Regions from separate parts of the Embleya australiensis genome, predicted to be linked through region 3. Evidence: riboswitches for the same ligand, from Rfam matches in the RefSeq annotation. Region 3 holds a riboswitch; each other region holds the start of a gene.
What was found. A riboswitch is a leader RNA that binds a small molecule or an ion and turns the genes downstream of it on or off. The one in region 3 is predicted to bind cobalamin.
Positions count from the first base shown of each region.

Region 1 (3,184 bases), on a different replicon from region 3:
ACGTGGGGTACGACCAGACCGACGAACCCGATGACGCCGGTGTTGGCGACCAGGCACGCGGTCACCAGCGCGGCCGCGGCGACCAGGGCCCAGCGGGTGCGTTCGACGTGGACGCCGACGGAACGGGCCGCGGTCTCGCCGAACGCGAACGCGTCGAGGTCCCGGGCGGCGGCGACCATGACCACGGTGCCGACGACGGCGACCGCGGTCAGGAAGACGGCCGTGTCCCACCGCACTCCGGCCACCGAACCCAGCGTCCACTCCATGACGCCGCGGGCGGCGTTGCGGTCGCCGAGGACGAGGACGACGAACGAGGTGTACGCGCCGCACAGCTGCCCGACCGCGATGCCGGCCAGCACGGTCCGCGAGGCCGGTAGCGTCCGGCTGTGTGCCCCGGCGAGGGTCAGCACGACGAGGACGGCGAGCAGGGCACCGACGAAGGCTGCCGCCGGGAGTGCGCCGACGACCGCGGTGCCGGAGGCTCCGACGCCGAGGACGATCACGGTGACCGCGCCGACGGCGGCGCCGTTGGAGATGCCGAGCAGGTAGGGGTCGGCCAGGTCGTTGCCGGTCAGGGTCTGCAGCACCGCGCCGCACACCGCGAGTCCCGCGCCGGTCGCGGCGGCCCCCAAAACGCGCGGCAGCCGCAGCTGCCAGACGATCCGGTCGTCGAGCGGTGTGACGTCGGTGCCGCCGAGACCGAGCCGGCGCAGGACCACCTCGGCCACGACGTGCGGTGGTTCGTGGACGGATCCCACGGCGAGGCCGAGCAGGACGGTGAACAGCAGCAGGAGCACGGCGGCGGCCAGGGCCACCGCCGCACGACCGCCTCCCGCGTGTCGGGCGACGGGGCGATCGGTCACGGTCACGGACGCGGTGCCAGGCCGCTCAGGGCGGCCGAAACCCGGACGGCCCCGTCGGCGAGCTGCACGCCGGGGGTCGACTCGGAGAACGGCACGACCACGAACGCCCGATTTCGGACGGCCTTGAGCTTGCTCAGGACGGGGTCGTGTTCGAGGTAGTCGATCTTGGACTGTGCGGTGTCCCAACCGGCGTCCGCGACCACGATGGCATCGGGGTCCGCCGCGACCACCTGCTCCCAGCTCGCGTTCTTCCAGCCGCCGGGCAGCGTGTCGAAGACGTTGCGGGCGCCGACGGCGTCGAGCACGAGCTGGGGTCCGCCGTGGCCCGCGCCGACGTACGGGGTCTTCGTACCCGAGTCGTACCAGAGCACGTTCAGGCCCTTGCCCGCCGACTTGGCCGTGACGTCGGCGAGTTGCCGCTGCTGCGCGTCCCGGATGGCGGCGGCGCGCGGTGCGACACCGAACACCTGGGCGACATCGGCCAATTCGTCCCATACCGCCTGGAAGGACACCGTCGCCGTCTGCTTGCCGTCGGCGCAACCCAGCGGCGACAGGTAGGTGCCGATGCCCTGGGAGCCCAGTTCGTCCCGCGTGCCCGCCACCTTGTCGGTGAACGCGCTGGAATAGGAGGCGTAGAGGAAATCCGGCCGCGCCGCGAGGAGTTTCTCCTTGGACGGGTACTTCTCGGAGAGCACCGGGACGGTGTCGTAGGCCGCCTTCCATTTGGCCGGGACCACGTCGTCCAGGTACGCCGTTCCGGCCATCCGGGTCTGCAGGTCGAGCGCCAGGGCGACTTCGGTGGCGCCCTGGTTGAGGGTGACCAGCCGGGCCGGCGGTGCGGTCACGGTGGTGGTGACGCCGCACCTGCTCACGCTCACCGGCGTCGGGTGGCCGCTCCCGGCCGCCGCGGCGGGCTTGTCGGGCTCGGGTGCACCCGTACACGCGCCGAGCGCGCCGACGAGCAGGAGCGCCGCGGCGGCTATGCCGGAGCGCATGGAGCGCCCGGCACGCCGGGGGTGCGGGGGACGGATGAAACGTTCGGCGCGAAACGGGCGCGCGGAAGCGCGGAACACGTGTTCTCCAACCCTCGTGGAACATGTCGCGCCGTGGCCGGTCTCCTGGCTTCCGCATCGACGCTCCGCGGCCGGCCTTCCCGGTTGGCTCGTTCCCGATCCATCCAGTGACCCCGACCGCTTTGGGGCGGTCGGCAAGGGCCGCGGGACTCCGCGGCTACAGTGGCGAGGGCCGCGCCGGCTTGAACCGGCTTCCCGTACACCACGGCGGCCACAGGCTACCAAACCGCTCGTCGCGCCTCGTCGCCCGCTCCGCCGCGCGGGTTCGGGGCGACGCCCGGCCGACCTCCGCCGTCCTGCGCTGACGGGGGGTGTGTCGGCGGGCGGGTGCGGTGCGTGGAATGTCCGGTGTGGGTGGTGCCGTTGCCGGTGGCGGGGACATTGGTGTGCCGTGTGGGATCGGCGACTGATAGTCCTTGGCGCGTGATCACTCCTTTTCAGGCGGCGTCCTTGCGTCGTTCCATACCCGGGGCCGTGGCTCTGTTGTTGGCCGCCGGGTGTACCGGGGGCTCCGGTGACAGTGCGTCGAACGCCGCCGCCGGCAAGCCGGTTCCCACCCCGGTGACGACCGGGACGGCCGTGGCCACCCCGCCGCCCGCGCCGCCGAAGCCCAAGGGAGCGGCGGACCCGGCACTGCACGCCTTCTACGAACAGAAGATTTCGTGGAAGGCGTGCACGGACGACCCGAAGACGAAGAAGAAGGACGAGAGCGAATTCCGGTGCGGGACCTTCAAGGTGCCGCTGGATTACACCGCTCCCGACGGCAAGTCGCTGGAGATCGCCGTCATGCAATACCCGGCCGCCAAGCCCGATCGGCGGATCGGCTCGCTCGTGTTGAATCCCGGCGGACCCGGGGGCTCGGGCCAGGACTTCGTCAAGTACGGGTTCGACGACTTCGACGGTCCTTTGCACGACCGCTACGACATCCTCGGCTTCGACCCGCGTGGCGTGGCCGACAGCGCGCCCGTACGGTGCCTGGACGACAAGGCCCGGGACGAGCGCAACGCCCGGGACTCGCCCCGCGATCCGGTCGAACGCAAGGCGCACAGCGAGCGCAGCGGCAAGGAGTTCTCCGCCGCGTGCCAGGCCGAGTCCGGCGAGCTGTTGCCGTTCGTGGGCACGCGCAACGCGGCTCGGGACATGGACGTCCTGCGCGCCGCGGTCGGTGACGACAAGCTCGACTACCTGGGCGTGTCGTACGGCACCTACCTCGGGACCATGTATCTGGACGAGTTCCCCGACCGCGCC
Region 1 is NZ_CP182423.1:691,925-695,108, forward strand. Features, by position in the region: gene ACMXN5_RS33270 (FecCD family ABC transporter permease) at 1-869, opposite strand, end outside; gene ACMXN5_RS33275 (ABC transporter substrate-binding protein) at 866-1,858, opposite strand; cobalamin riboswitch at 1,955-2,167, opposite strand; gene ACMXN5_RS33280 (alpha/beta hydrolase) at 2,411-3,184, shown strand, end outside.
Region 1: it holds a riboswitch for cobalamin, as region 3 does, so the genes downstream of both, ACMXN5_RS33275 (ABC transporter substrate-binding protein) here and ACMXN5_RS03705 (prenyltransferase/squalene oxidase repeat-containing protein) in region 3, are expected to answer to the same signal.

Region 2 (3,184 bases), 1.7 Mb from region 3:
GCAACCACGGTCTGCTCACCGTCGGACAGTCGGTGGACGCGGCGGCGTGGTGGTTCATCACCATGGAGCGCTCCTGCCAGGTCCAGCTGTTGGCCCAGGCGGCCGGCGAACTGCGGCCGATCTCGCCGGAGAACGCGCGCCTGACCCGGGAGCAGCTCGGCAACGACACGGTGGCGTGGATCAATTACAAGCCGCTGTACGACGTGATCAGCCGCTCCGAGCCGGACCTGTTCGGGGCCGACGGCCCGATGACGATCTGATCGTTTTCGGTCGATCCCGCCGATCGATGATCATTTCGCCGCCGCCCGGTCGGGCGGGTTGTCCGCCGACCGGGCGCAATCTCCGCGAGATCGGCCGTGCCGGGAGTCAACCCGACCGGTTGCGGAAAGTACAACACCATGTACGAACGGAGCCTTCCGCAGCGGTTCGCGCGCTCGGCCCATCCCGTCGGGCCACGCGCCCGGGTGTGGCTGCCGACGATCGAACATCGGGTCGGCCCGTCGTTGCTGTACCGGCGGATCGGCCAGTTCGCGGTGGACGTGATCGCCTCCGCGCTGCTGCCCGGCGCCGCGATGTTCCTGTTCGTGCTGCTGCCCACCCACCCCGACGGTTCGATCCGCAGCGGTCCGCTCACCGCGACGATCACCGCCGGTGTGCTCGTGGTCGCGGTGGCGATCCTGTTCTGGTACTGGGTGCTGCGGCCCGCCGAGCACGACGGGCGCACCTGGGGCATGCAGGCGTTCGGGATTCGGGTGGTCGACGTGTCCGGCGGTCGGGCCGGGCGGCGCCAACTGGCGATCCGTTGGGTGCTGCTGTGCGTCGACGCGTTCGCGCTCGGTGTGATCGGGTTGGTCGCGGTGCTCACCAGCGAGCGGGGCCAGCGCATCGGCGACCGGGTCGCGGGCACCCTGGTGGTCCGAGGGCGCGGCCCCGGACTGCGCTGAGGGCCCGCCTCTCCCCCGGGCAGGGGCGCCCGGTCCCACGATCGCGAGCGTGCCCCGCTCCGCGCTCCCGCCCCGACGGGCCGTCGCACACCGCCCCGGAATGCGGCTATTGCTCCGCCGCTCCGTCCGCCTTGTGGTCTTGCGCACGGTTTGCAGATGCCACCTTGTCGCCATGTCCACTCGACCACTAGTGTCGGCTCGCCGTGGTGCTCGGGAAGCCGGTTCGATGCCGGCGCGGCCCTCGCCACTGTGATCGGGAAGTTCTCCTCCACCCCCGCGGGAACGTTGATTCGTCGCCTCGGGAAGCCACTGGGACCGCTGTCGCGGACCCGGGAAGGCGGAGACGTGAACGCACGACCCGTCAGCCAGGAGACCGGCCACGGCGATCGTCCGTCCACGAGGTGTTGGAGAGGGACCCTTCCTCATGCATATCGCCGAGGGCTATCTGCCCTGGGAACACGCCGCCGCCTGGGGCGTCGCGTCGACCCCGTTCGTCGTCCACGGTGCCCGCGCGCTCACCCGCGAGGTGCGCGACCGGCCCGAGAACACCCTGCTGCTCGGCGCGTCCGGCGCCTTCTCGTTCGTGTTGTCCGCGCTGAAGATCCCATCCGTCACCGGCAGTTGCTCGCATCCCACCGGCACCGGCCTGGGCGCCATCCTGTTCCGGCCGCCGATCATGGCGGTGCTCGGCACGATCACCCTGCTCTTCCAGGCGTTGCTGCTCGCCCACGGCGGGTTGACCACGCTCGGCGCGAACGTGTTCTCGATGGCGATCGTCGGCCCCTGGGCCGGCTACGGCGCGTACCGGCTCGCCCGCTCGCTCCTGGACCGGCGCGGCGGCACCATGCCGCTGGACGTCGCGGTGTTCGCCGGCGCATTCGTCGCGGACCTGAGCACCTACTGCGTCACCAGCGTGCAGCTCGCCCTCGCCTTCCCCGACCCGGACAGCGGATTCCCGGGCGCGCTGGCCAAGTTCGGCGGCATCTTCTCGCTCACCCAGATCCCGCTGGCGATCAGCGAGGGCCTGCTGACCGTCCTGGTGGTGCGCCTGCTGCGCCAATCCAGTCGCGGTGACCTGATCCGCCTCGGCGTGCTGAGCGACGCCCGGCCCGTGCGCGAGGAGGAGAAGAGCAAGTGAAGCGCTCGACGAAGATCAACCTGCTGCTCGTGCTGGCCGTGGTGCTGCTCGCGGCGCTGCCCGTGGTGTTCGGCATGGGCGACGACAAGGACGAGCCGTTCACGGGTTCCGACGCCCGGGCCGAGACCGCGATCACCGAGAACGACCCTGACTACAAGCCGTGGTTCAGCCCGCTGTACGAGCCGCCGTCCGGCGAGATCGAGTCCGGCCTGTTCGCGCTCCAGGCCGCGCTCGGCGCGGGTGTCGTCGGGTACATGTTCGGCGTCAAGCGCACCCGCCGAAAGCTCGCGCCCGAGGCGAGCGACACCCCCGACGGGTCGGGCCCGGGGCCCGATCCGGCCGCCGCGCAGGACCCGGTATCGGTCCCGGGTCGCTGACCCGTGTTGCCGATCGACGCGGCGGCGCATGCCAGTGCCTGGCGCCGCCGCCATCCGGCCGACAAGGCCGTGCTCTCCTTCGGGCTGCTCGGGTGCGCGGTGGCGCTGCCGCCGTGGCCGGGCGCGGTGCTGGTCGCGGTCACCGTGCTGACCATCGCGCTCGGCTTCGCCGAGGTGCCCGCCCGACGACTGTGGCGGGCGGCCCGCGCGCCGCTGGGATTCGCGGTGACCGGCGCGCTGACCCTGCTCGTGTCGATCCGTGCGGACGGCGTCGGCTGGGCGCCGGACGGGCCGCGCCACGCGGGCGAGTTGGTGGCCCGCTCCGGTGCGGCCGGGTTGGCGATGTTGTTGTTCGCGTTCACCACGCCGCTGTCGGACGTCCTGCCCCGGCTGACCCGGGTGGGTGTGCCGGCGGCCGTGGTGGACGTGGCGGCGGTGATGTACCGGATGTTGTTCCTGCTCTACGACACCACCGCCCGGATCAACCAGGCCCAGGCCGGGCGGCTCGGGCATCGCACCCGGCGGGCCCGGTGGCGCTCGGTGGCCGGGCTCGGGTCGGCGGTGTTCGTGCACGCCTTCGCGCGGGCCCGGCGGCTGGAGGAAGGGCTGGCCGGGCGCGGCTACGACGGGCGGTTGCGGGTGCTCGTGGACGAGGTGCCCGTCTCGCGCGGCTTCATGGCCGGGTCCGTGTTCCTCGTGGCGGCGGTCGTCGTCGCCACTCTTCT
Region 2 is NZ_CP182422.1:2,541,079-2,544,262, forward strand. Features, by position in the region: gene ACMXN5_RS10640 (class II aldolase/adducin family protein) at 1-260, shown strand, start outside; gene ACMXN5_RS10645 (RDD family protein) at 399-944, shown strand; cobalamin riboswitch at 1,132-1,340, shown strand; gene ACMXN5_RS10650 (energy-coupling factor ABC transporter permease) at 1,369-2,082, shown strand; gene ACMXN5_RS10655 (energy-coupling factor ABC transporter substrate-binding protein) at 2,079-2,459, shown strand; gene cbiQ (cobalt ECF transporter T component CbiQ) at 2,463-3,184, shown strand, end outside.
Region 2: it holds a riboswitch for cobalamin, as region 3 does, so the genes downstream of both, ACMXN5_RS10650 (energy-coupling factor ABC transporter permease) here and ACMXN5_RS03705 (prenyltransferase/squalene oxidase repeat-containing protein) in region 3, are expected to answer to the same signal.

Region 3 (3,184 bases):
GCGACAGGCTGCGGTATCCCTGCCCGAACTCTCGGGGAGCGGTCCAGGAGCCGCTGAGGCCGTCACCGGGGCGGTGTGTCCACAACACTTTCTGGTGTCCGGCGTAGGAGACGAACAAGCCGCGCCCGGGGGTCCAGGCGACCGCGGGGCGGTGTGGGTCCTGTGGATGTCCGGGAAGTGAGCATTGCCGAGGGCGGCCAGGTGTAGCGGCGAAGACATCCGGCGGGGCCCCGGCTTGGACTTTTTCCCTGGTCAGCGCCTCTTGAACACCGTCGGGACGACAGGATTTGGACCTGCGACCCGTTGACCTCCAGCGCCCGAACGGGCGTTCTTGCCGTGCCCGTTGGTGCAGAAGCCTTGGGCTGGACGCTTTCCTGTCCGGGTGTCATGGGGATAGTCGATGCCGCGTGATCCCCAATCCGTGAGAGGGCCGTGAGAGGGCCGTGAGATAGGTGCTGTTGTCGCGACATGCTCGCCGCCTCGGGAGGAGGGGCCCGGGGACCGACGCCCGCACCTGTCGAGGTAGCGGCCACCGTGTCGACGGTGGCCGCTACCTCGTTCGGTCAGGGTGTGGTGGGGCAGTGCAGTGTGGGGGTGTTCCGGTGAGCGCCCGCACTGCTCAGGTCGGCGAAGCCGGTGCCGGCCAGGCCGAGGACCGCCTGAGCGGTGGCCCTGGTGGCGGTGGCCGGGTTGTACCCGCCGGCGTCGTAGGCGATCGCGCCTCGCGTGGCCGTGGATGCCGGGCAACCGACCTGACGTTCGGTCAGGAAATGCCGGGCGGCCAGGCCCGGTATCACGCGCCAGGACGAGAGCAGGGCCTGGGCGGCCAGGCCGGTGCTGTTGGCGTTCGAGGTGGTGGCGCCCACCGTACCGAAGCCGCCGTCGGAAAGCTGGTGTGAGGCGAGCCAGTTCAGTCCGGCTGTCGCTTCCTGGTGGCGCCCGGTGGCGGCCAGCGCCTGCACGCTCATCGCGGTCGAGTCGGCGTCGCTGGTGCAGGTGGACAGACCGTAGTCGAGGGGGAATCCGCCGTCGGCGCAGTGTGCGTCGGCCAGGAAGTCCACCGCGGCGGCGGGGGCGCCGGCCGGAGTGCGGTCGAGCGCCAGGAGTGCGAGGGACTGGCTGAAGGCGTTGCTGTAGTCGCCCCACGGCGAGGTGTCGGTGAAGCGGCCGGAAGGCTTTTGCAACGAGCGCAGCCGGGCCGGGAGGTCCACGCCGCCGAACGAGGTGGGGTCGACACCGCGTACCTCGGCGGCGAGGAGGGTCTTGGCGGTGGCTCCGGCGTAGGCGTTGGTGGTGCCGTCGCCGATGTACCCGGACAGGATCTCCGGGCGGGCGAGCCACGTGGTGGCCTTGGCCCCGTTGTCGTCGGCGACCCCGGCGGCGGCGAATGCGAAGATCGCGTCGATCGTCAGGCCCTGGTCGGGGTAGGTCACTCCGTCGAAGGTGGTCTCGAAGCGTTCGCCGTCGACGAGTTGCCGGGCCAGCCATCCCGCCGCGGCCTGGGTGCGGTTGCCGGAGAGTATGGACACGTTTGCCTGGGGCGTCGTGTCGGTCGTCGGCGGTGCCGCCACGGCGGTGGACGGGATCAGGGCGGCCGTACCGGCGAGGGCCAGTCCGCCGAACAGCGCGGCGATCCGGCGTCCGGGTCGGGTGAGCGTCATCACAGTGCCTTTCCGGGCCCATGGCACGGCGGACCCGGGAGACCCGGCGGCCGAGCGGGCACACCGACGGCGGCACCGTCCCGACGCACGGGTCGCTGGGGCTCCGTCCCGCGGACCACGACGGGGATGGGAGACGAACACTCCGGCGGCGGGCATTCGGGCTCGCCGTCGGGAGGGACGGATCACCGCTGCGGGTCAGCGCCGGATTCACACCGGACTTCCCCCGTCGTCGGAGCTACTGCGGGTCGTCGCACAAGACGATCGAACAGATGAAGACGCCCGGAATCGGTACGTCGACTGCTCAGACCTGCAGATCCCGCACTCTACGGATCGCTCACTCCGGAAGGAACTCCCTTTCCGGCCAACAAGATCGCCGGCACATGAAGGATGGATCCGGCACTGGGCCGAGACGCGCACGACGCGGAACCCGGAAATCCTTCTTGGGGCTTCGGTACCTGCCTGCACGCCGACCTGGGGTGCGACGGTCCGACGGTCTCAGTACGCGCGACAGATTGGTCGACACAGGGGCATGTCGAACGGGTCGGCGTCCGAAGCGGATGAGGTTCCGGGTCGGGTCTGGTGCCGGCGAGGGCCGCGTGTCATGCTGTGGCCTGCTGTGCGACGGCGAAGCCGAGGAAACCGGTGTGATTCCGGTGCGGTCCCGCCACTGTGATCGGGGAGCGACTCCCGTCAAGGCCACGGCCCCGCTTCGGGGTTGGAAGGCCGGGGGAAGTGTTGATCCGAGAGCCAGGAGACTCACGTCGTCGCCACCTCGACACAACCGGGGCGGATTTCCCCGAGAGAGGCCGGTGGTTCGCCATGTCTGTGGTGCTGAGCCGTATCTACACTCGCACGGGCGACGCGGGCACGACCGCGTTGGGCGACAACTCCCGTGTCCGTAAGACCGATCCTCGGATCGTCGCCTATGCCGACACCGACGAGACCAACGCCGCCATCGGCGTGGCGCTCGCGCTGGGCTGCCTGGACGCGGAGTTGCGGAACGTCCTGGAAGGCATCCAGCACGACCTGTTCGACGTGGGCGCGGACCTGTGCGCTCCGATCCGCGACGGAGACGAACGCCTGCGGGTCCGAGACGAGGACGTATCCCGCCTCGAGCGTCTGTGCGACACGTTCAACGAACGGCTCGAGCCCTTGCGGTCGTTCGTACTGCCGGGCGGTACACCCGGTGCGGCGCTCCTGCACACGGCGCGGACGGCCGCACGCCGGGCGGAACGCTCGGCGTGGGCGCTGGTCGACACGGACACGGAGTTGTCCGGCGGCGAGGCGGCGACGGTGAACCCGGTGTGCGTCCGCTATCTGAACCGTTTGTCGGACCTGCTCTTCATTCTCGCGCGGTTGGCCAACGACGGCGGGCGCGGCGACGTGCTGTGGAGTCCCGGCCGCAACCGCTGACATCGGGCCGCCACCGTTCCGCCGGCGATATCGCACCGGTCCTCGACAGCCGTGGCGGCACGAACGACTCGCTCGGGAGCCAACCGAATTGCGTTCCCGGACTTGCCACC
Region 3 is NZ_CP182422.1:887,844-891,027, reverse strand. Features, by position in the region: gene ACMXN5_RS03710 (hypothetical protein) at 1-88, opposite strand, end outside; gene ACMXN5_RS03705 (prenyltransferase/squalene oxidase repeat-containing protein) at 564-1,661, opposite strand; cobalamin riboswitch at 1,792-1,926, opposite strand; cobalamin riboswitch at 2,294-2,419, shown strand; gene ACMXN5_RS03700 (cob(I)yrinic acid a,c-diamide adenosyltransferase) at 2,481-3,074, shown strand.

Region 4 (3,184 bases), 360 kb from region 3:
CGGTCGGGTAGTAGTTGATGTCGATCACGCGGTCGAGGAAGATCACCGCGGTGCGCACCGTGGCGCGCAGCTTGTCCCAGTCCATGCCCTCGCCGGCGACCACGTGCGCGCCGAGGTTGACCGAGCCGAGGTTGCACACGGCGGTCTCGCCGTCGCTGGTGACCTCCAGGATCTCGGTGCACAGGTTGGACAGGTGCACCACGTTGCCCGGCTCGGCGGCCTGGTTGCAGGTCCGGTTGGCGGCGTCCTTGAAGGTCATCCAGCCGTTGCCGGTCTGCGCGAGCGTGCGCATCATCCGGGCGTACAGGTCGCGCGCGGGCATCTGCCGGACGAACCGGCCGTCCCGCTCGGCGGCTTCGTACACCTTGTCGAACTCGGCGCCCCACAGGTCGGGCAGCTCGGGCAGCTCGTTCGGGTCGAACAGCGACCAGACGCCGTCCTCCTCGACGCGCCGCATGAACAGGTCCGGCACCCAGTTGGCCAGGTTGAGGTTGTGCGCGCGACGCGCGTCCTCGCCGGTGTTCTCCCGCAGTTCGAGGAACTCCAGGATGTCGGGGTGCCAGGTCTCCAGATACACGCAGGCCGCGCCCTTGCGCCGGCCGCCCTGGTTGACCGCGGCCACCGACGAGTCGAGGGTCTTCAGCCACGGCACGATGCCGTTGGAGTGCCCGTTGGTGCCCCGGATCAGCGAGCCGCGCGAGCGCACCCGCGACCAGGCCACGCCGATGCCGCCGGCGAACTTCGACAGCCGGGCGATTCGCCCGTACATGTCGTAGATCGACTCCAGCTCGTCCTTGGGCGAGTCGAGCAGGTAGCACGAGGACATCTGGGTGTGCACGGTGCCGGAGTTGAACAGCGTCGGCGAGCTGGGCAGGTAGGCCAGCGAGGACATCAGCCGGTAGAAGCCGATCGCCTCGCCGGGCTCCTTGGACAGACCGCACGCCACGCGCAGCAGGAAGTGCTGCGGGGTCTCGACCACCTTGCGCGAGACGGGGTGGCGCAGCAGGTAGCGGTCGTAGACGGTGCGCAGACCGAAGTACTCGAAGCGGCGGTCGCCGTCGGCGTCGACGGCGGCGTCCAATTCGGCGGCGTGCGCGGCGACGAACGCCGCGGTCTCCGCGCCGATGATGCCCTCGCGGTGACCGAGCGCGATGCCGGCGCTGAACGAGGCGACGCCGGCCTCGGCGGCCTCGTCGGCGATCCGGCCGGCCAGCAGGCGCGCGGCGAGCCGCGAGTAGGCGGGCTCCTCGGCGATCAGCTCGGCGGCGGTGCGCACGGCCAGGTCGGCCGCCGCGCCGCGGTCCGCACCCTCGTTCAGACCCGCGACGACCCGGCGGACGACCCGATCCGGATCGACCTCCGGCAGATCGCGCGCCTGGGTGCGCACCAGGGTGGCAAGGCGGTCCTCGGGGCTCTCGTCGACCCGCATCCGGGTCGCGCCCACGCTGTCCACAACGGTCACGTGCTCTCTCCTCGCGAGCTCGTACGTACAGGTGACCCCACGCCCGAAGGCGCGGGCAGCCGGCAGGTATTCGGACTCGCGGGCATGCCGGGGCACCGCCGGGCACGGCGTGTGCTCGGTGGTCCGCGGAGTGCCTAGGGGTCGTCGCTTCCCGTACGCCCTTCGGCGTCCGGCGCTCCATGACGACTTTCGTTCCCGCTCACCGCTGCGGGGGCAGTTCCGGCCTCGCACCGGATTCCCTCTTGCCTCGCCTTCCCGGAAACTCCGGTCGGGCGAACCAGCTGCGTCGCAGAGCATATATGTAGTGGCGGGGTGGTCGTCGCACCCCCAGGTGTTGTGTCGCGTCCCGATTCCCGGCGTGTCACGGTTCGCCGGAGACGTGCCCGGGTGGTACGACCGGCGGGCAATTGCGACGCGCGTCGAGCACCCCGAACCCCCGCTCCCCCCGCGCCCGTCCGGCCCCACCGGGCCTGCGCGGGCCGCGTGGGACGGGGCCGAGGGCGGCGGGAACGCGGCGGGGACGGACCGGATCGACGGTGCGTCGCGCGTCGGCCGCCGCGCCGATCGGCCGGCAAATTCCTTCCCCGCCGGGCGTGTCGGAGGACGCGTGACAAGAAGCACATCGCGCGGCGGTCGGCCGATTCACGCGGAGCGGATCGGCGGCCCCGGCCCTCGGGTCGGGCCCGGCGGGGGCGCCTCCGGGCCCGGATCGCGTCATGTGGCCGGCTCACGGGCGACGCGTGCGCGGGCTCGGTCCGGGTGGGCGGGCGTGTCGGGGCGGGCTGCCTTGCGGTCGGTCCGTCGGCCGGGGTACCTCCCGGCCCGAGTCGCGCCATTCGGCGACCAACGCCTCGTAGACGGGAGTCTCGAACGTCTCGGTGGGCCACGGCCCGTACGGGGCTCGCAGGATCTTCATGCCGACCCAACCTCACGAGGGGGCGCGAAGTAACCACCAACCGGGTGATGCCACTCGGTCGATTGACGGCCCCGCCCCCGAGCCGGGTCACCCACGCCGACGCCCGATCGCCGCCACACAGGGTGAGCGGCACGGATGGCACCCCCGCGCGCGGCCCTCCTACTCGGTCGGGTACGCCGCGGCGCGCAGGGCGGTGAAGGCTTCGGCGAGGGCCGCGGCCGTCCAGTGGGCGTTCAGGCCGCTGGGGTTGGGGAGTACCCAGATTCCGGTGTCGTCGATCGTCTCGGGCTGACGGCCGACCACCGCCTTGGGGCGGCCGAAGCCGGTGCGGTATGCGCCGATGCCAAGGACCGCCAACCAGGCCGGTCGGTACCGGCGTACCTTCGCGGTGAGCGCCAGGCCGCCGGCCCGGTACTCCTCCTTCGTCAACTCGTCGGCGCGCGCGGTGGTTCGGGCCACCACGTTGGTGATGCCGAGGCCGAGCGTGGTCAACTCGCGCTGCGCGGCGGGCTCGATCAGGCGCGGGGTGAAGCCCGAGGCGTACAGGGCAGGCCAGAACCGGTTGCCGGGACGGGCGAAGTGGCGCCCGGTGGCGCCCGACCACAGGCCCGGGTTGATCCCGCAGAACAGCACCCGCAGGTTCGGCGCGATCACGTCCGGGATGCTCCGACCGTGCGCGGCGGCCAACTCGTCGGCGGTGGGGTTGCGTCCGGGCGGGATGGGCAGCACGATCGACGCGGCGGCATCGGTCTTCGCGCCCGCCGCGCCCGCCTCGGCCGCCCGCGCCTCGTCCCTCTCGCTCACGG
Region 4 is NZ_CP182422.1:524,924-528,107, forward strand. Features, by position in the region: gene ACMXN5_RS02150 (ribonucleoside-diphosphate reductase subunit alpha) at 1-1,429, opposite strand, end outside; cobalamin riboswitch at 1,507-1,760, opposite strand; gene ACMXN5_RS02155 (hypothetical protein) at 2,190-2,378, opposite strand; gene mug (G/U mismatch-specific DNA glycosylase) at 2,538-3,098, opposite strand; gene ACMXN5_RS02165 (GNAT family N-acetyltransferase) at 3,179-3,184, opposite strand, start outside.
Region 4: it holds a riboswitch for cobalamin, as region 3 does, so the genes downstream of both, ACMXN5_RS02150 (ribonucleoside-diphosphate reductase subunit alpha) here and ACMXN5_RS03705 (prenyltransferase/squalene oxidase repeat-containing protein) in region 3, are expected to answer to the same signal.